4 regions of the Xanthobacter albus genome follow, and region 4 is predicted to be linked to each of the others. Evidence: riboswitches for the same ligand, from Rfam matches in the RefSeq annotation. Region 4 holds a riboswitch; each other region holds the start of a gene.
The links. Region 4 has a riboswitch for cobalamin ahead of V5F75_RS18990 (TonB-dependent receptor plug domain-containing protein). Riboswitches for the same ligand answer to the same signal wherever they lie in the genome.

Region 1 (5,198 bases), 540 kb from region 4:
GGAAAAGACGGGTGAGGGGCACTGCCTTCCGGCGAAGCCCTGAACCGCGGGCGGGCGACCCCTCACCCTTGCCCTCTCTCATCCGGCAGGCAGGCTGCCACGGCCCGCCGGCCGGCACGCGGGGGAGGTGCCGCCTTCCACGCCGAGAGAGGGAACGGGGCGGGAGGTCACTCCGCCGCGAACTGGTTCATGGTGTTGGCGTGCCCGCCGGCCTTCAGCGCCCGTTCGCCGCCCACCATCTCCTTGAAGGTGTCGCCGAGATCGGACCCCACCTCGTGCTGGTGCTTCACCGCCGAGACACCGCGCCGGATCTCCTCGCGCTGAACCGTGTTCACATAGGCCTTCATGCGGTCGGCGCCGAAATAGCCGTGGCTCAGCTCGTCCATGCTCTTGGCGGTGAGGTGGAAGGTCGGCAGCGTGATGAGATTGTGGAACACGCCGGCCTCGGCCGAGATGTCCGCCTGGAACTGCGCGAGGCGCCGGTCCGCCTCCTGCCCCAGTTCGTCGCCGTCGAGCTTCGCGGACATGAGCTGGAGCCCGTCCGGATAGCTCTCCGCGCCGGCGCGGCCCTGGGCGATCCATTCGGCGCGCACCTGCTTGCGCAGGTTGAGGGTCCAGTTGAAGGAGGGTGAGTTGTTGTAGGTGAGCTTGGCGTGCGGCACCGCCGCGCGGATCTCGGCCACCATGCCGGCGATCTCCTTCACGCTGGGCGTGTCGGTCTCGATCCACAGCAGGTCGGCGCCGCCGTGGGTGAGGGAGGCGATGCAATCCTCGATCACGCGGGCGCGGCCGGTGCCCTCCTTGAACGCGAACAGGCCGTTGGCGAGCCGCTCCGGGCGCACCAGCGCGCCGTCGAGCACCATGGCGAGCTCGCCTTCGCTCAGCGGATCGGAGAGCGTGACGGGCGAGGTCTTCAGCCACTTGTTGTACTGGCTGGCGAGGTCGCCCGGCGCGCGGCTCACGGGGATCTTCTGGGTGAGGCCGGCGCCGAGGCTGTCGGTGCGGGCGACGATGACACCGTCCTCCACACCCAGCTCCTCGAAGGCGAGGCGGCAGGCGCGCAGCTTCTCGATGAAGTCCTCGCGCGGCACCGTCACCTTGCCGTCCTGGTGCCCGCACTGTTTGGCGTCGGACACCTGGTTCTCGATCTGGAGGCAGCAGGCCCCGGCCTTGATCATCTCCTTGGCGAGCAGGTAGGTGGCGTGCTCGTTGCCGAAGCCGGCGTCGATGTCGGCGATGATCGGCACCACATGGGTCTCGAAACTGTCGATGGCGGCGATGGCCTCGGCCTCGGCGGCCCGGTCGCCCTTGGCGCGCGCGGCCTTGAGCGCCTTGAACAGGTCGTTGATCGCCACCTCGTCCGCCTGGCGCAGGGAGACGTAGATCTCCTCGATCAGGTCCGCCACCGAGGTCTTCTCGTGCATGGACTGGTCCGGCAGGTGGCCGAAGCGGTTGCGCAGGCCCGCCACCATCCAGCCGGAAAGATAGACATAGGCGCCCTTCGCCGTGCCCTTGAGGCGCTTCACCGACTTGATCATCTGCTGCGCGTGGAAGCCGGACCAGCAGCCCAGCGACTGGGTGAAGCGGGAGGCGTCGGCGTCATAGGCCGCCATGTCGGCGCGCATCACCTTGGCCATGGCGCGGGCGATGTCGAGATGGGTGTCGAACGTGTTCTGGAGGCGGAGCTGGACGATGTCGTCCACGCTCACGCCGCCGGGCGCCACGCCATCGGGGAACCGCGCCTTCAGTTCGGCGGCGAGTTCGGCGTAGCTCTTGCGCTGGCCCATGGGGTCTTCCTCTTCGCGTTTCGGCTGCTGCGCGCCGGCTGCGATTTGTCTTGCGGCCGGATCGTTTCCTCACAATATTTGCCGACGAGACAGCGCGGAATGACTGAAAATGCGTGGATTTGCGAGGCGTAGAGCGCTGATTTGCAAATGTTGCGAATCTCGGAGCCAGGCATGAAGAAGACCTTCGTGGGCGTGCGGCTGAAGCGGCTGCGGGAAGAACGGGGCCTCACCCAGGCGGCGCTGGCCCAGGCGCTCGGCCTCTCCGCCAGCTATCTCAACCAATTGGAGAAGAACCAGCGCCCCCTCACCGTGCCCGTGCTGCTCAAGATCAACGCCATCTTCGGCGTGGACGTGCAGCTGTTCTCGGAGGGAGACGAGGGGCGGCTGGTGGCGGACCTGCGGGAGGTGTTCGCCGATCCCCTCAACGGCGAGCAGGTGAGCCTCGCGGAGATGAAGGAGGTGGCCTCCGCCATGCCCGCGCTCGGGCGCGCCGTGGCGGCCCTGCACCGGCGCTGGCGCCACGCGCTGGAGCGCGCCGACGCCATGGCCGGAGAGCTCGGCCTCGGCTCAGGCGGCATCGCCGCCCCGGCGGCGCTGATGCCTTACGAGCAGGTGCGCGATTTCTTCTACGCCCACCACAACTACTTCGCGGAGCTGGATGAGGCCGCCGAAAAGCTGGCGCAAAACGCGGATCTGGCACCCGGAGACATGGCCGAGGGCCTCGCCCGCCATCTCGAAACCCGCCACGGCGTGCGCGTGGCGCGCACAGAGGGCGAGAGCCAGCGCCGCTTCCTGCCCGGCGAGCGCGTGCTGCGCCTTTCCCGCCGGCTCGACGGCGGCCAGCGTGCATTCCAGATCGCCACCCAGCTCGCCTTCCTGGAAGCCGGCGAGACCATCGCCCGCCTCGCCGGAGCGGCCGCCCAGGGGGCGCGGGAAAGCCACGCCCTCGCCCGCATCGGCCTCGCCAATTATTTCGCCGGCGCGCTGCTGATGCCCTACGACGCCTTCCTCAAAGCGGCCGAGGCGGAACGCTACGACATCGAGCGGCTCGGCGCCCGCTTCGGGGTCGGCTACGAGACCATCTGCCATCGACTCTCGTCCCTCCAGCGGCCGGGCGCGCTGGGGGTGCCGTTCTTCTTCATCCGCGTGGACCGGGCGGGCAACATCTCCAAGCGCCAGTCGGCCACCGATTTCCACTTCTCGCGCGTGGGCGGCACCTGCCCGCTGTGGAACGTCTACGAGGCCTTCGCCCAGCCCGGCCGCATCCTCACCCAGCAGGCGCAGATGCCGGACGGGCGCACCTATCTCTGGATCGCCCGCACCGTGCACCACGCCGCCGGCGGCTATGGCGATCCCGGCAAGACCTTCGCCATCGGCCTCGGCTGCGACATTCGCCATGCCGGCCGGCTGGTCTATTCGCGCGGACTCGCCCTGGACGACCCGGCGGCGGCCACGCCCATCGGCGCCGGGTGCAAGGTGTGCGAGCGCCCCGCCTGCCCCCAGCGCGCCTTCCCTCTCATCGGCCGCCCACTGGCCGTGGATGAAAATCGCAGCGCGTTCACGCCCTATGCGGCGGGCTGAGTAGCGCCCGCGCACCACCGCGCGGGCCGCGACATCAACGCCCCCAATTGGAATCACGACATAAGCATATCCTTATATGATGCTTGACAGAACCGCCGCCCACGGACAGACTGGTCGGCGTCGAGGTTCCGCGGTCCGGTTTTCCGGTGCCGCGGCTAAGAGGGAAGCCGGTGCGAAGCCGGCACTGCCCCCGCAACTGTCAGCGGCGAGCCAAGCTCCATCCATGCCACTGGGCGCGAGCCCGGGAAGGCGGACGCAAGGCCGTGACCCGTGAGCCAGGAGACCTGCCCCGGCAACAGAAACGTCCTCGGGCGGGGTGTCCCGGTGGTGCGCTCAAGCTCCGCCGGCTCCCGCCGCGCGGGGGCTCGACGCCTGCCCTCACGGCCCGCCCACAGCAGAAGGGCTTCACGCCGTGACCGCCTCCGCCAGTTCCCGTTCCGCCATCCCCGTCGCCACCCTGGGCACGCCCCGCATCGGCCCGCGCCGCGAGCTGAAGGCCGCGCTCGAAAGCCATTGGGCCGGCAAGACCTCCGAAGCGGAGCTGCTCGCCGCCGCCGCCGCCCTGCGCGCGCAGAACTGGGCGCGGCAGAAGGCGCGGGGCATCACCGTCATCCCCTCCAACGACTTCTCGCTCTACGATCAGGTGCTGGACACCAGCGTGATGGTGGGCGCCATTCCCGAGGCCTACGGCTGGAGCGGCGGCAAGGTGCCGCTCGCCACCTATTTCGCCATGGCGCGCGGCAGCGGCGGGGCGGCGGCAGGCGCCTGCGGCCATGTTCACCACGCGGGCACCGGCGCGCCCGCGCAGGAAATGACGAAGTGGTTCGACACGAACTACCACTACATGGTGCCCGAGCTCGCGCCCGGCCAGCGCTTCGAGCTCGCCTCCCTCAAGGCCGTGGAAGAGTATCGCGAGGCCAAGGCCCTGGGCTTCGAGACGCGCCCCGTGCTGCTCGGCCCCGTCACCTTCCTGAAGCTCGCCAAGTCCAAGGCGGCGGACTTCGATCCCCTCTCCCTGCTCGGAAACCTGCTGCCGGTCTACACCGACATGCTGCGCCGCCTCGTCGCCAACGGCGCGGAATGGGTGCAGGTGGACGAGCCCTGCCTGGTGCTCGACCTCGACGAGACCGCCCGCGACGCCCTGCGCCGTGCCTACGGCGCCTTCGCCCGCGCGCTGCCAAACCTCAAGATCATGCTCGCCACCTATTTCAGCGCGCTCGACGATAACCTGGACACCGCCCTCTCCCTGCCGGTGGCTGGCCTGCACCTCGATCTCGCCCGCGCGCCGGAGCAGCTCGAAACGGTGGCGGCGCGGGCGCCGAAGGGCCTTGTGCTCTCGCTCGGCGTCATCGACGGGCGCAACATCTGGCGCGCCGACCTGCCGGCCCTGGCGGAGCGTCTGAAGGACGTGGTGGCGCGGCGCGGCACCGATCATGTGCAGATCGCGCCCTCCTGCTCGCTCCTCCATGTCCCCATCGATCTGGACCAGGAGACCGGTCTCGACCCGGAGCTGAAGTCCTGGCTGTCCTTCTCGCTGCAGAAGATGGACGAGCTGCGCGTGCTCGCCGCAGCGCTCTCCGGCGCGAGTGACACGGTGAAGGTCGCGCTCGAGGCCTCCGCCGCTGCGGCGGCAGCCCGCCGGACCTCGCCCAAGGTGCACAATGCCGCCGTCGCCGCCCGCATCGCCATGGTCACGGACGAAATGGCCCGCCGGAAGAATCCCTTCGCCGCGCGCGCCGAGCTGCAGCGGCGGCGCTTCGGCCTGCCGGCCTTTCCCACCACCACCATCGGGTCCTTCCCGCAGACCGCCGAAGTGCGTCAGGCCCGCGC
Region 2 (5,198 bases), 160 kb from region 4:
CGCGGGCCTTCGGGGCCCACCCGTCCCGCCGGCACCGCCAGGGCGATGAGCGGCGCGGCACCGGCCCGCGTCATCTCGAACGCGGCCAGATGCGGGGGCGCCTCAAGGCGGAGCGCCGCGCGGGCCGTGCGCAGGGTCAGCGTCGCACCCGCGCGCCGCGCCTCGAACGCCTCCCCCGGCGCGCGCAGCACCTCCGCCACGGCGCCGTGCACACCCGCGACGAAGGTGCCCTGCGCCTCGGTGAAGCGGCGCTCCACCTCGTCCAGCAGCGCCTCCCCCCGCCAGGGGAGCCGCCGCACCGCGAGGCCGAGCGCGGCGGCGCGTGCCGGCAGCGCGCGCCAGACGCGGTCGCGGGTCGCCTCGTCGGCGGAGCCCCAGATGGCGATCTCATCGCGGGTGCGGGCGCAGCCGGTGCACAGGCCGCGCGCCTCGTCCATGGCGCAGGCGCCGATGCAGGGGCTGGCCGGGCGCACCTTCTCCACGGCATTCATCAGAACTCGATCCCCGCCTGGGCCTTCACGCCGTCGCGGAAGGGATGCTTCACGAGCGTCATCTCTGTCACGAGATCGGCGGCCGCGACCAGCTCCGGCCGCGCGTTGCGGCCGGTGAGGCAGACGTGGGTCATGGGCGGCTTCCGCGTGAGGAGAAAATCCACCACCTCGGCAATGTCGAGATAGTCGTAACGCAGGGCGATGTTGATCTCGTCCAGAAGCACGAAGCGGATTTCAGGGTCAAGGATCTGCTCCTGGGCGATGCGCCATCCGTTGCGGGCGGCGGCCACGTCGCGCTCGCGGTCCTGGGTCTCCCAGGTAAAGCCCTCTCCCGAGACGAAGAAGCGGCACTCCTGCGCGAACCGCTCGCGCAGCAGGGTCTTCTCGCCGGTATCCCGGTCGCCCTTGATGAACTGCACCACCGCGCAGGGCATGCCGTGGGCGATGCAGCGCAGGACCATGCCGAAGCCGGAGGAGGACTTGCCCTTGCCCGCCCCCGTGTGGACGATGACGAGCCCCTTCTCCTGCGTCTTCGTCTTCATCAACTCGTCCCGCGCCGCCTTGACGACCTTCATCTTGGCGTTGTGGCGGGCGGTCAGGTCTTCCATCTCAGTTCCTTCGCGCTTGACAGGGCGGGCCGTTCGGGCACATTCCCCCGACGCTGGTGTCTGTGTAAACAGATGAAAAGGGAATGCGCCAGGCCGCTCCGATCAGGAGCACGGCCCAAGCGCAGCCGCCCCCGCGACCGTGACCGGAGAGGTCGCCCGACGCCACTGGTTTCGCCACCGGGAAGGCAGGGCGCCCGACAGAGGGCCGAAAGGCGCCTCTGACTTCCGCAAGCCGGGAGACCTGCCAGCCCAAACCGACGAAGCCGGCGGGGTGCACCGGTGTCGGGAGGGCTGCGCGCGCACCCGCCCGCCATGAGAATCCCCCTGTGCCATCACCATGTGGGACCAAGGGCGCCATGGCCAACCTCGAAAAGCTACCCGTCACCGTCATCACGGGCTTTCTCGGCTCGGGCAAGACCACGCTCATCTCCCACCTGATGCGCAACGCGGGGGGGCGGCGCCTCGCGGTGGTGGTCAACGAGTTCGGCGACGTGGGCGTGGACGGGGAGATCCTGAAGGGCTGCGCCCTGCCCGACTGCCCGGCGGAGAACATCATCGAGCTCGCCAACGGCTGCATCTGCTGCACCGTGGCCGATGACTTCATCCCCACCATCGAGGCGCTGATGGCGCTCGATCCCCGGCCCGAGCACATCCTGATCGAGACCTCCGGCCTTGCCCTGCCCAAGCCGCTCGTGAAGGCCTTCGACTGGCCGGACATCCGCTCCAGGATCACCGTGGACGGCGTCATTGCCCTCGCCGACGCGGAAGCCGTGGCGGCCGGCCGCTTCGCGCCCGACACGGCGGCCGTGGACCGCCAGCGCCAGGCGGACGCGAGCATCGACCACGAGACCCCGCTCAGCGAGGTGTTCGAGGACCAGATCGCCTGCGCCGACATCGTCCTGCTCACCAAGGCCGACCTCGCCGGCCCGGAGGGCGTGGCCAAGGCGAAGGCGATCATTCACGCAGAGGCGCCGCGCCCCCTGCCCGTCATCGAGGTGGTGGACGGCGCCGTGGACCCGCGCGTGATCCTCGGCCTCGGCGCCGCCGCCGAGGATGACCTCGACGCCCGCCCGAGCCACCATGACGACGCCTCCGACCACCACCACGACGATTTCGACAGCGTGGTCATCGACATCCCCGAGCTGGCCGACCCCGCCGAGCTGGCGGCGCGGATCACCGAGCTGGCGGCACGGCGGAACATCCTCCGGGTGAAGGGCCATGCGGCGGTGGCCGGCAAGCCCATGCGCCTCCTGGTCCAGGCGGTGGGCGCGCGGGTGCGCCACCAGTACGACCGGCCGTGGGGACCGCAGGAGCGGCGCCGGGGCCGGCTCGTGGTCATCGCCGAGCATGACGACGTGGATGCCGACGCCATCCGTGCCATCCTCGCGCCGCGGGCCGAGGCCGCCGAATAGGCCATGCACGTCGTCTTCCGCGAAAGCCACGGCCTCGACGAGACCGAGACGCCCGCCGATCTCGGCCAGAGCCCGGCCGAGCTGGTGGTGCTGTCCTTCTCCGATTCCGATCTCGGCGCCTTCGCGGCCGGCTGGCGGCGCGGCGGCGGGCGCGAGGGGGGCATGCCCTCCCTGCGGCTCGCCAACATCGCCGCGCTGCGGCACCCGCTCTCCGTGGACACCTATGTGGAGCGCACCCTTTCCGGCGCGCGGGGCATCCTCGTCCGGCTCATCGGCGGCCTGCCCTATTGGCCCTACGGCGTGAGCCAGGTCGAGGCGCTGGCGCGCGCCAGGGGCATCGCGCTCGCGGTGCTGCCGGCGGACGGACGGCCCGACGCACGGCTCGACGCCGTCTCCACCGTGCCGGGATCGACGCTGGAGCGGCTGGCGGCGCTGTGCGACGCGGGCGGCGCGGTCGCGGCCCAGGCGGCGCTGGCGCAGATGGCGCTGGCCGCCGGCCTCTATGCCCCGCCGGTGCCGGGCGCGAAGACGCTGCCGCCCTACGGCGCCTGGACGCCCGAGGACGGCGTGCGCGCGCCGGAACCGGCCATCGGCGGCGACGGCGCGCCGCTGGCGCTCGTGGTGTTCTACCGCTCCTACCTCGTGGCGGCCGACACGGCGCCTGTGGAGGCACTGTTCTCGGCCCTGCGGCAACGCGGCTTCCGTGTGCTGGGCCTGTTCGCGCCCTCGCTGAAGGCGACCGGCGCGGCGGAATGGCTCGCCCGGCAGGTGGCCACGCTCGCGCCGGCAGCCATCGTGAACGCCACCGCCTTCTCGGGCCGGCAGGAAAACAAGGGGCAGGAGGGCGGCGCCTCGCCGCTCGACGCGGCGGGCGTACCGGTGTTCCAGGTGGCGCTCGCGACCTCGACCATCGAGGCCTGGAGCGCCGCCGCGCGCGGACTCTCGCCGGCGGACCTCGCCATGCATGTGGTGCTGCCGGAGGTGGACGGGCGCATCTTCGCCGGGGTCGCCTCGTTTAAGGCGCCGGCGGAGCGCGACCCGCAGCTCGAATACGCGCGGGCGGTCCACGCCCCCCATCCCGGCCGCGTCGCCGCCATCGCCGACCGCGTGGCCGCCTGGGCGCGGCTGGCGGCGCGGCCGGCGCATGCCCGGCGCCCAGCCCTGGTGCTCTCCACCTATCCGGGCCGCGCCTGGAACATGGCCCATGCGGTGGGCCTCGATCCCCTGGCCTCGGCCGAGGCGATGCTCGCCGACCTCGCGGCTGAGGGATACGACGCGGCGCCGGGCGAGCCCCTCGCCCGCGCCCTCGCGGAAGGGCGCATTTACTGGCCGCGCGATGCCTATGAGGCGGCGCTCGGCAGCCTGCCGGAAACGCTGCGCGCGGAGCTGCACACGGCGTGGGGCGCGCCGCAGGACGACCCGGACATGACCCCCCAAGGCTTCGCCTTCTCCGCTGTCCGGCGGGGCAAGGCCATCGTCGCCCTGCAACCCGAGCGCGGCCTTCCGGTGCGGCGGGATGGCGACTATCACGACCTCTCCCGCGTGCCGCGCCACGCTTATGTCGCCTTCTACCTGTGGCTGCGCGCGGAGGCGGACGCCCTCGTCCACATCGGCGCCCACGGCACGCTGGAATGGCTGCCCGGCAAGGCGGTGGCGCTCAGCGCGGCGTGCTGGCCGGAGGCGCTGGCGGGCGCCCTGCCCGTCATCTACCCCTTCATCGTCAACGATCCCGGCGAGGCGGCGCAGGCCAAGCGCCGCATCGGCGCGGTGACGCTCGGCCATGTTCCCCCGCCGCTGCGGCCCTCCGGCGCCCCGGCCCGCCTCGCGCGGCTGGAGGCGCTGCTCGACGAATTCTCCAACGCCGACGGGCTCGACCCGAAGCGGCGCGCCCGCCTCGTCCGCGACATCCGGGACGAGGCCCAGGCCCTGGGCGTGGAGCGCGACCTGGGTATCGAAGCCGGCCTGCCCCCGCACGAGGCCGTGACACGGATCGACCGCTTCGTCTGCGACGTCAAGGAGAGCCAGTTCGGCGACGGCCTCCACGTCTTCGGCCGCGCCCCCGCGGCGCCCGGCGCCTTCGATGCGCGCGCCTCGGCGGCGGCGGAGCGGCGCGCCTTCCTCGACGCGCTCGACGGCCGGCGCATCGCGCCCGGCCCCTCCGGCTCGCCCTATCGCGGCCGGGCGGACGTGCTGCCCACGGGGCGCAACCTCTACACCACCGATCCGCGCGCGGTGCCCACCCGCGCGGCCTATGCCCAGGGCGTGCGGCTCGCCGGGGAGCTGGTGCGCCGGCACATGCAGGACGAGGGCGACTGGCCGCGCGCCCTCATCGTCGATCTGTGGGGCTCGGCCACCATGCGCACGGCGGGCGAGGAATTCGCCATGGCGCTCGCCCTCATGGGCGTGCGGCCGGTGTGGGACGCGGGATCGGAGCGGGTCGCCGGCATCGAGGTGCTGCCCGTCGCCGAGCTGGAGCGGCCGCGCGTCGACGTGACGCTGCGCATCTCCGGCCTCTTCCGCGACGTGTTCCCCACCCTCTCCGCGCTGTTCCAGCAGGCGGTGCGCGCGCTCGCCGCGCGCGAGGGCGAGCAGGAGTGGAACCCCTATGCGGGCCGGCCGGAGCCGCGCGTCTACGGCCCCGCCCCCGGCGGCTTCGGGCTCGGCATGGGCGGCGCGCTGCAGGATTA
Region 3 (5,198 bases), 150 kb from region 4:
CGACGAGTTCGACCGCCTTTCCGCCGGGGTCAACAGGCTGCTGGCGGAGATCGAGCGGCTGATGGACGAGGTGCGCGGGGTCGGCGACAGCATCGCCCACGATCTGCGCACGCCGCTCACCCGCCTGCGCGCGCGCCTGGAGCGCAGCCGCGACGGCGCGCGGAGCGTGGAGGAATTCCAGCAGGCCATCGACCAGGCCCTGGTCTGGCTCGACCAGACCCTCTCGCTCATCACCGCCGTGCTGCGCATCGGCGAGATCGAGCATGAGCGTCGCCGCGCGGCCTTCCATTCTTTCGATCTCGGCCCGATGCTGCGCGAGGTGGCGGAGCTCTACGAGCCGACGGCGGAGGAGAAGGCGATCCGCCTCACGCTGGACACGGCGGACGGAGAGGCGGCGATCACCGGCGATTGCGACCTGATGTTCGAGGCCGTGGCCAACCTCGTGGACAATGCGGTGAAGTTCACGCCCGCGGGCGGGACTGTCCGCCTGGGCCTCGGCACGCGCGCCGGCGCGCCGGTGATCTTCGTGGAGGACACGGGGCCGGGCATTCCGCCCGCGGAACGCGCGGAGGTCTTCAAGCGCTTCTACCGCTCCGCGCCCGAGCGCCACAGCGATGGAAACGGGCTCGGCCTCAGCATCGTCGCCGCCATCGCCGGGCTCCATGGCTTCACCGTCGGCGTCGTCGAGGCGCCCGGCGGGGGCTGCCGCTTCGAGCTTTTCTGCCGGCGCTCGCCCGCCGGGGACCTCGACGGATCGTTCCGGCCGGCCGGCGTGGATGGCGCCGAGGCTGACGGTATCGGCTCGGCCGAGGTCCTGCGGCCGCACCGGCTGCCGTAGGCCCGGGGCGGCGAGGTCCGGTCCATGCCCCGTGGCGGGCGGTGCGGCCTCCGTTGCCGCCGTTTCGGAGCTTTCTTGATCCTAAGGCGAGCTTGAAACGTATCTCGGGAGATGGATAGGCTAGGGCCGCCGCCGGCTCGCGCGAGCCGGCGCAACGCCCCCACGGCACCCGCAAGAGGTGCCGGCGGGCGGGGACGAGCCCGGATGGATCGCAGAGGTCCGTTGCGCGTGGTCTCGTCCCGGAGGGATGGGAGCACGCCATGTGGGGATTTCCGGGCAGGAGCACGGCCAGGATCGAGGCCGCCGTCGCATCGGCGCAAGCGGGCGCGGCCGAACAGCGGGATGGCCAGGGCAAACCGGCGGCCGACGAAGCCGCGACGGCGGAGCCGGCGGCGCTGCGTGCCGATGCCGACCTGATCGGCCTGCTGGAGGCCGACATCCGCCGCGCGGAGGCCCGGCTGGCGCGTGCCGGCGCCGACATGCGCGCCAGCGCCGCCGCCGGCGTGCGCGACATGGCGCGCATCCGCGGCGATGCCGAGGAGATGACGGCCGAGACCGCATCGGCCAAGGAGAATGCCGCCGGGCTCGCCCGCGCCATCGGCGCCTTCGCGGAAACCACGCTGGAAATCGGCCGGCAGGCCCAGGTTTCCGGCCGCCTTGCGGGGGAGGCCGAGGCCGCCAGCCGCGACGTGAGCGCCGCCACCCAGGAGCTTCACGGCGCCATCACGCAGATCCAGGCCATCGTCGCGCTCATCGCCGACATCGCGCGCCAGACCAACCTCCTGGCGCTGAACGCCTCCATCGAGGCGGCGCGGGCGGGCACGGCGGGAGCCGGCTTCGCGGTGGTGGCGAACGAGGTGAAATCGCTGGCCGGCCAGACCCAGAAGGCGACGCAGGACATCTCCCAGAAGATCGACCGCCTCGCCCTCGCGGCAAAGGCCAGCGATCAGGCCATCGGCCGGATCGGCACCACCATCGCCGAGATCAGCCCGGTGGCGGCCCGCGTGGCCGATGCCGTCGCCGGGCAGGCGGACACCATGGATCAGATCCATCGCAGCGCCGAGGGTGTGGAGCGCTTCGCCGAGACGGTGGCCTCCCGCGCTCTCTCCATCAGCGCCGCCACCGGCGCCGCCGCCGAAACCGGCGCCGAGATCGAGCGCAGCACCGGCGAGGTGGCTGACGGCGTGCGGGAGATGGCGCGCCATCTCCTCAGCGTGCTGCGGCAGACCGCCATGGGCGATCGCCGCCGGTTTGAGCGCTGGCCGGTGGAGATCCACGGCCGTGCCAGCTTCGCCGGCTCCAGCCAAGGCGCGAAGACGCTGGACCTGTCGCAGGGCGGGGTGCTGCTCGCCGCGCTTTCCCCCGCGCCGGCGGTGGGCGCGCCGGTGCGGCTGGAGCTGGGCGGCATGGGGCTGCTCGCCGGCCGGGTGGCGGGCATCAGCACGCTCGGCTGCCATGTCGCCTTCGACGACTGCGAGAATGCGGGCGTCAAGGCGCGCCTCGCGGCGCTCGCCGCGGAGGCGGCGCCTGCCATCGCCCGTGCGAGCGCGGGGGCGGAAAAGGTGCGCCTCGTCCTCGAAGAGGCGCTGCGGAACCGCCTGATCTCGCAGCCGGAGCTGTTCGATACCCAATACCGGCCGGTGCCCGGCTCCGATCCCCAGCAGGTGACGACCGCCTCCCTCCCGCTGCTCGAAAGGCTGCTGCCCGCCGTGGTCGAGGCGCTGGTGGAGGAGGACCGCAGCCTGGCCTTCTGCGTGGCGGTGGACATCAACGGCTATCTGCCGGTGCACAACGCGCGCTATTCCAGGCCCCAGCGGCCGGGCGATCCCGCCTGGAACAACGCCAACAGCCGCAACCGCCGCATCTTCGACGATCGCGCCGGCCTCCTGGCCGCGCGCAACACCAAGCCCTATCTGGTGCAGGTCTATGCCCGGCAGATGGGCGGCGAGGTGGTGATGATGCGCGAGGTGGATGCGCCCATCTTCGTCGCCGGCCGCCACTGGGGCGCGTTCCGCACCTCCTACAAGCTCTGATCGCGGGGCCGCTCGCGATATCTCACGGCGCTCGGGCGCGCTGCGGTGCCGGCCGAGGCGGGGCCGATCCGGCAGAAGGGGCGCCGCGCGGTCGGGAAGTGCCGCTACGCCACCCGCGCGAGGCTCCGGTTGAGCGCGCGCACGGCCCATCGCCGCCCGTCGAAGCGCAGGTCGGTGAGGCTCAGCGGCTCCACATCGATCCGCCAGAAGGCAGCCGCCGGCGCATCGAGCGCGAGAAGGACGGCGCATCGGATCACGGCCGCATGGGTGATGGCGAGCGTGTGCCCACGCCCGCCGCTCTGGCTCTCCATCCATGCGGAAAGGCGCGCCCGGAGGTCCGCCAGGGTCTCGCCGCCACGGGGCGGGCGGATGTCGTCCCGCATGAACGCCTCGAGGGCCTCAGGCTCGGTTGCCGCGATGTCGGCGATACCGCGTCCGGCCCACGGGCCGTGATCCAGCTCCGCGAGGGCGGGCTCCGCGCCGGCCTCGATGCCGAGGGCATCCGCGGTCTGCCGGGCGCGCAGGGCGGGGCTCATGAACGCGCGGTCGTGGCGAGGCAGGCACGCGGCCAGCCCGGCGAGTCCGGCCAGGGCCTGCGATTCGACCGGCTCGTCCGCCGGGAAGGCGGCCCGGCGCATGGCCAAGGTGGGGGCGTGGCTGAGAAGCGTGAGGCGAAGCATGGCGTGCAAAATGCCATGATGCAGCACCGCGATGCCACATTCCGTTGACACGCGGGCGTGCCGGCGCCTAGCTTGGATTGTCGAATGCGGATTGGAAGCCGGTGAAATTCCGGCACGGTCGCGCCACTGTAGATCGGGACCTCCCTTGTCGTCCCGAAAGTCAGATCTGATCAGCGCTCGACCATATTCACCCAGCGGGACGCGTCATCCCCGGAGTGCGCCATGTCCGATCTTGTCCTGAAGCCTGCCGTCCACCCCGCTCCCATTCCGGTGGGCGAGATTCTGCCGTGGGCGGTGTTCGCCGGTCTCATCCTCCTGCTCGCCATCTATTTCGTCGGCGCGGAGGAGGGAGCCACCTCCCTCATTTCCGGTTCCTACGTCCACGAATTCGTGCACGACGGGCGTCATCTCCTCGGCTTTCCCTGCCACTGAGGAGCGCGTCATGGTCGGAAATCTTCTGCTGCGTGGCATGCTTGTCGGCGTGGTCGCGGGCCTTCTCGCGTTCGGGTTCGCGCGGGTTTTCGGGGAGCCCCCGGTGGCGCACGCCATCGCCCTGGAGGAAGCCGCGGGCCTTGCCAAGGGCGAAGCGCCCGAGCCGGAGCTCGTGAGCCGCGAGATGCAGGCGGGCCTTGGCCTGTTCACCGGCGTCGTCACCTTCGGCGCCGCCCTGGGCGGCCTGTTCGCCCTGGTCTTCGCCTTCTCCCAGGGCCGCCTGACGCACCTTTCGCCGCGGGCGACCGCGGGCCTTCTGGCGCTGGGCGGCTTCGTCGCGCTCGTGCTGGTGCCGGGGCTGAAGTATCCGCCCAATCCGCCGGCGGTGGGCGATCCCGAAACCATCGGCCTCAGGACCCAGCTCTACTTCGCCATGCTGGTGGCCTCGCTGGTCGCCGCATCCGCTTCTGTGGCGCTCGGCCGCCGGCTGCATGCCGGGCTCGGCACCTGGAACGCCGTGCTCGCCGGGGTCGCGGCCTATGGGCTGCTCGTGGTGCTGCTGCAGGCCGCGCTGCCTTCGGTCAACGAGGTGCCCGAGCAGTTCCCGGCCACGCTGCTGTGGCAGTTCCGCCTCGCCTCCCTGGGCATCCAGGCGATCATCTGGACCACGCTGGGCCTGCTGTTCGGATACGTGGCGGAACGCTACCTCGCCAACGCCCGCCCCGGCTCCGCGCGGCTCACCTCCGTGGCTGGCGCGCGCTAGAGCAATTCCAGCGAAAGTGCGCCGCGGTTTTGCGTCCGGAATTGCGTCAAGCCAATAAGTTAGAGCATTTCCGGCGGATCGGTTTTCGCCGGAAATTCTCCAGCGCGTTCCCGGTCGGGGGAGGCTGAAGCTCCGCCTGCGTACCATCGGCTCACGGCCTGCGCGATCGCCGTGAGCGGATGGTGTCCTCTGTTGCGGACCCGATAAGCCTCGTCCTTCACCCGAGATTGGACGTCCCCTGTTATGAAGAAGAGCGGAGCCGATGCGGGCGGCAGGCGCGCTGGCGCATGTGCCCGGCGGCTGGCGGTGCTCGTCGTGGCGCTGCTGGCGCCGCTTCAGGCCCTCGCGCACCGGGGGACCGCGCCGGGCGACCGCAGCGGCCTTGAGATCGCCGGCGTCACCCATGGCGAGATGGCTGTCATCGCGGGCTTCGCGCCGGCCATCCGCGCCGT
Region 4 (5,198 bases):
CAGCAGGTGCGGCACCACAAGCCCCACGAAGCCGATGGCGCCGGAGACCGCCACCGAGGCACCCACCATCCCCGCCGTTCCCGCGATGGCGACAAGGCGCAGGCGGGGCAGGGAGAAGCCGAGGCTCTCGGCCGTCTCCTCGCCCAGGGTAAGGGCATCGAGCCCGCGGGCGGTGGAGAGCACCAGCGCCGCCCCCACCAGGATGAAGGGCAAGGCGAGCAGCACGTGCTGCAGGCTGCGGTCCGAGAGTGAGCCCATCAGCCAGAACACGATTTCCAGCGTGGCATAGGGGCTGGGCGAGAGATTGAGCGCGAGGGCGGTGAGGGCGCCCGCGAGGCTGTTGAGCGCGACGCCTGCGAGGATGAGCGCGGTGGTGGAGGCTCCGCGCCGGGCAAGGGCGAGCAGCACCGCCGTGGCGAGCGCGGCCCCCGCGAGGCCGCCGAGCGGCAACGCCAGCGCGAACAGGGTCGCCGCGCCGAAATAGAAGGCCGTGACAGCCCCCAGCGCCGCCGCGCCCGAGACGCCCACCACTCCCGGATCCGCCAGCGGATTGCGCATCAGCCCCTGCAGCGCCGCCCCCGTGAGGCCCAGGCTGAAGCCCACCAGCAGGCCGAGCAGCGCCCGCGGCAGGCGCAACTGCACCAGCACCAGGGCATCGAGCCCGTGGCGGCCGGCGAGGATGTCGGAAACCGCCGCGCCCCAGTCGATGGGGGCGTAGCCGATGGCGAGCGAGAGCGCGAACAGCGCCAGCGCCAGCGCCGAGAGCAGCGCCAGCAGCAGCGGCTGGGGCAAGGCGGCGGGTTCCGCGAAGGCGTCGTCCATCAGCGTGTCCGGGTGGGAGCGGGCGCGGCGGCGATGCCGGCCGGCGCCGCGGAATGGGCGGCCTTCGACAGGCGCGTGAACGCCTCGCCGAGCTGCGGCCCCACGCACGCCCAAAGCCTCAGCGGCATGGGCGCGACGCGCCCGTGCGCGAGCGCCTCGGCGATGGCGGGGTGGCGCATCATCTCGCGGGCGAGGGAGGGCGGCGCGCCGGGCTCGTCATCCACCACCAGCACGTCGGGCCGGGCGGCGAGGATCTCCTCCAGGGAGAGCTGGCCGAGTTTGTCGGGGGAGAGGCGGGCGGCCACGTTGTCGAGCCCGGCCCGGCGCATGAGGTCGTCGGGCAGGCTGTCGCGGCCGACCGTGAAGCCGTTGGGGCGCAGCACCACCGTGCGCGGCGCGGGATGGGGCGGCGGCGGAGCGGCGGCGATGGCGTCCTCGATCTCCCGCACCATCTCCTCCCCCTTCTCGGGCACGCCGAGGCGGGCGGCCACAGCGCGGATCTGCGCATAGCCCTCCTCCAGGCTGGTGGGAATGGTGAGCTCCATCACCGGAATGCCGAAGCGCTGCAGCAGCGCCACGGTGCTGCGGGTGGTGAAGGCGCCGGCGAGCACGAGGTCGGGTGCCAGCGGCACCACCTCCTCCGCGAGGCCCCGGTTGGCGGGGATGCCGGCGGCGAGATCCGTCACCGTGGAGCTGACCGGATCGGCCGCGAGGCTGGTGACGGAGATGACGCTGCCCCTGGGCGCGAGGCGCAGCGCCAGCTCGTCGGCGCAGAGGTTCAGCGAGACGATGCGGCGGGGTGGGGCGGCGGGCTCCGGCCCGGCCGCCCACGCCGGCGCGGCGCGCGCCGGAGCGAGCACGGCGGCGCCGACCACCGCCGCCGTCAGGATGCGGCGCGCCCACCCCCGGCCGGCCGGGCCGGCGGCGGAACGGGGAGGGGGAGAGGCGCGCTGCACTGTCCGGAGTCCTCAGTAGGTGAGCTTCAGGCCGGCATAGGCGGACATGCCGGGGGCCAGATAGCCGTTGGGGTTTTCGTAGGTCTCATCGAACAGGTTGTCGATGCGCCCGAAGATCTTGACGTTCTGGTTGACGGTGTAGTTCGCCGCCACGTTGAAGATGGTGTAGCCGGGCTGCTCCACGAAGGCATAGGTGGTGCGGTCGATGTCCCACCAGTCGGAGAGATACACCAGGGTGGCGGAGAGGGTGAGCGGCTCCACCGGCTGCCAGTTGACCGCCAGCGACACCTTGTTCTTCGGGCGGCGCAGGGGCGTGCAGGTATCGATGCCGGTGGGGGCGCAGGAGCCGGGCGAAACCCCGTCCTCGGGGTGGCCGACGGCGTCGGTATAAGTGTAGTCCGCGCGCACGGAGAGATTGTCGGTGACCTTCACGGCGACGAAGGCTTCCCAGCCGTCCGTGGTGACGCTGGCGATGTTGGAGTTGCTCCAGACATAGGTCGAAACCTGGACTGAATTGATCAGGTTCGTGATGTCGTTGCTGAAATAGGTGGCGCCGAAGCTGACGCGATCCTGCCACAGGGCCTGCTCGAAGCCGGCATCCCAGCCGGTGCTTTCTTCCGGCTGAAGGTTGGGGTTGCCGCCGGAGGGGGCATAGAGCTGGTAAAGGGTGGGCGCCTTGAAGCCGGTGCCGTAGGTGACCTTCAGCTTGGTGCCGGTCTCGGGGAACCGCAGCGCGGGGGCGAGGCGCCAGGTGGTGTGGTCGCCGAAATCGTCGTTGCTGTCGTAGCGCACGTTGGCGGCGAGGAAGAGGCGCTCGAGCAGCGTGGACTGGAGCTGGGCGTAGCCGGCGGTGTCGCCGGTGCTGGCGTCCATGCTCGACCACGTGCTCTCGCTGGTCATGCTCTCGTTGTAGCGCTCCACGCCCAGGAGGATGCTCTGGCCGGGCATGAAGGTGTAGTTGGAGCGCAGGTAATAGGTCTGGCGGTCGCCGTCATAGGCGCTCACGTTGTTCGGGTAGGGGCTGGCATTGTCGCGGGTGTAGTCGGTGGCGGAGACGCCGAAGGTGCTCACCAGCTTGTCGTCGAGCGCCTTCCACTGCCCTTCCGCCTTGCCGATGAAGAACTTGCCGTAGCCCGTGTCCTGCAGCGGCGCGGGATAGCCGGTGTAGGTCGAGGAGTTGTAGAGGTCCGAGGTGTAGGCAAGCTGGGTCTGGATGTAGCGGGCGACGAGGTTCACCGAAAAGGCGTCGTTGATGTCGGCGTCGAGGCGGCCGGAATAGGTCCAGTTGTCGGAGTTGTTGTTGTTCGCCACCTCGCCGGGGAGCAGGATGTTCTGCGGCGTCACCGGGATCGCGGTTGAGGCGAAGTGGCCGACATTGAAGGCGTAGCCGATATTGTTGTTGTAGCCGCCGGTGAGGCTCCCGACCTGGTTGAAGGTGCCGAGGGCGCCCGCCTCCAGGTATCCGGCGGCCTTGGCCGGGCCCGAGCCGCGCTCGGTGGTCATGGAGATGACGCCGCCGATGGCGTCCGAGCCGTAGAGGCCGCTCTGCGGGCCGCGCAGCACCTCCATGCGGGCGAAGTCGTTGGTATACAAGGTGCCGAGGTCGAATGCCCCATTGGCGCTGGAGGGGTCGCCGAGATCGATGCCGTCGAGCAGGATCTTGGTCTGGTTGGAATTCGTGCCACGCATGAAGACCGAGGTGGTGCCGCCGGGACCGCCGGTCTGCACCACATTGAGGCCGGGCACCGATTGAAGCGCGTCCGGCACGTCGCGGCGCTGGGTCTCGTCCAGCTCCTGGCGGGTGATGACGGTGACCGAGCTCGCCACCTCGTTCGCGGGCGTGGGAATGGTGGTGGCGCTCACCACCACGTCCGGCAGGTCGATCTGGCCGCCGTCGGCCTGGACGCCGCCCGCCGACTGGGCGAGCGCCGGCGTCGCGGCCAGGAGGGCGACGAGGCTCGCGGAGAAGGAGAGCGGGGCGATGCGGCGCAGGCCGCCGGAAAAGGCGATGGCTGAAGGCGGGACGACGGACATTCGGACCTCGGGCGGGACGCCAGTGGCACGTCACCGCGAACGAGGGCCCGAGCACCGCGCAGCCCTGAAGCCGCGCGCCGCGAACCAGCCCGCCACCGGAACACCCCGCCCGATGAGCCCGCGTGTGACCACGGATCGACGGCAGGTCTCCTGGCTCGCGGGTCGCCGCCCTTCGCCGCCTTCCCAGGCCCCGAGTGCCCAGTGGCGTTTGGCGAAGGGCTCGCCGCTTACAGTTGCGGGGGCAGCTGCGGAATGGAGCGCCTTGCGCCCGCACCGCATTCCCTTTTCATTCCTCTGGGAGGAATACCGTCAGGAGGCAACCTAGGCGAGGGGTTGTCGGCACGTCAATGCCCCGCTTCCGCGCGGCTTCCGCCGCAATCCCTTATGCGGCGGAACTGTTGCAGCGCGGCATCACCGCCGGCCCTGGCGGAGGCCGGCGGCAGCCTCCTCACACCGGCTTCAGCAGCACGTGCTTCTTCTTGCCGAGGGAGAGCTTGATGACGCCTTCTGCGGTGAGCGCCGCCGGGGTGAGGGTCGCCTTCTCGTCGTTCACGGCCGCGTCGTTCACCTTCAACCCGCCGCCCTTGATCTGCCGGCGCGCCTCGCTCGTGGAGGCGACGAGCCCCGCCGTCACGAACGCGTTGGCCACGCCCAGGCCGGCTTCGAGCTGGGCGGCGGGCACCTCCACCGTGGGCAGGTTCACCGCCAGCGCGCCCTCCTCGAAGGTGGCGCGCGCCGTCTCCCGCGCCTGCTCGGCGGCGATGCGGCCATGCAGCAGGGCGGTCGCCTCGGTGGCCAGCACCTCCTTGGCGAGGTTGATCTCCTGGTCCTTCAGGGCGGCGAGGCGGGCGATCTCGTCCAGCGGCAGCTCGGTGAACAGCTTCAGGAAGCGCTCCACGTCCGCGTCGCCGGCATTGCGCCAGTACTGCCAGTATTCGTAAGGCGAGAGCAGCTCGGCATCGAGCCACACGGCGCCGCCGGCGGTCTTGCCCATCTTGGCGCCGGAGGAGGTGGTGAGCAGCGGCGTGGTGAGCGCGAACAGCTCCGCTCCGCGCATGCGCCGGCCCAGCTCCATGCCGTTGACGATGTTGCCCCACTGGTCGGAGCCGCCCATCTGCAGGATGCAGCCGTGGCGCTTGGACAGCTCCACGAAGTCATAGGCCTGCAGGATCATGTAGTTGAATTCGAGGAAGGTGAGCGGCTGCTCGCGCTCCAGGCGCAGCTTCACCGAATCGAACGTGAGCATGCGGTTGATGGTGAAGTGCGGCCCCACCTCCCGCAGCAGGGGGATGTACTTCAGCTCGTCCAGCCAGTCCGCGTTGTTGGCCATTCTGGCGCCCGCCTCGAAATCGAGGAAGCGGGCGAACACCTTGCGGATCGAGGCGA

Region 1: another riboswitch for cobalamin. It lies ahead of metE (5-methyltetrahydropteroyltriglutamate--homocysteine S-methyltransferase); the one in region 4 lies ahead of V5F75_RS18990 (TonB-dependent receptor plug domain-containing protein).
Region 2: another riboswitch for cobalamin. It lies ahead of cobW (cobalamin biosynthesis protein CobW); the one in region 4 lies ahead of V5F75_RS18990 (TonB-dependent receptor plug domain-containing protein).
Region 3: another riboswitch for cobalamin. It lies ahead of V5F75_RS18415 (CbtB domain-containing protein); the one in region 4 lies ahead of V5F75_RS18990 (TonB-dependent receptor plug domain-containing protein).

Annotation. Positions count from the first base shown of each region.
Region 1 is NZ_CM195532.1:3,723,271-3,728,468, forward strand. Features, by position in the region: gene V5F75_RS16820 (isocitrate lyase) at 168-1,787, opposite strand; gene V5F75_RS16825 (short-chain fatty acyl-CoA regulator family protein) at 1,959-3,368, shown strand; cobalamin riboswitch at 3,475-3,674, shown strand; gene metE (5-methyltetrahydropteroyltriglutamate--homocysteine S-methyltransferase) at 3,781-5,198, shown strand, end outside.
Region 2 is NZ_CM195532.1:4,100,861-4,106,058, forward strand. Features, by position in the region: gene V5F75_RS18335 (DUF1289 domain-containing protein) at 1-491, opposite strand, end outside; gene cobO (cob(I)yrinic acid a,c-diamide adenosyltransferase) at 491-1,099, opposite strand; cobalamin riboswitch at 1,137-1,362, shown strand; gene cobW (cobalamin biosynthesis protein CobW) at 1,456-2,511, shown strand; gene cobN (cobaltochelatase subunit CobN) at 2,515-5,198, shown strand, end outside.
Region 3 is NZ_CM195532.1:4,116,022-4,121,219, reverse strand. Features, by position in the region: gene V5F75_RS18430 (sensor histidine kinase) at 1-838, shown strand, start outside; gene V5F75_RS18425 (methyl-accepting chemotaxis protein) at 1,099-2,871, shown strand; gene V5F75_RS18420 (histidine phosphatase family protein) at 2,976-3,551, opposite strand; adenosylcobalamin (AdoCbl) riboswitch at 3,618-3,772, shown strand; gene V5F75_RS18415 (CbtB domain-containing protein) at 3,774-3,983, shown strand; gene V5F75_RS18410 (CbtA family protein) at 3,994-4,746, shown strand; gene V5F75_RS18405 (hypothetical protein) at 4,990-5,198, shown strand, end outside.
Region 4 is NZ_CM195532.1:4,265,679-4,270,876, reverse strand. Features, by position in the region: gene V5F75_RS19000 (FecCD family ABC transporter permease) at 1-822, opposite strand, end outside; gene V5F75_RS18995 (ABC transporter substrate-binding protein) at 822-1,778, opposite strand; gene V5F75_RS18990 (TonB-dependent receptor plug domain-containing protein) at 1,791-3,812, opposite strand; cobalamin riboswitch at 3,936-4,138, opposite strand; gene tyrS (tyrosine--tRNA ligase) at 4,261-5,198, opposite strand, start outside.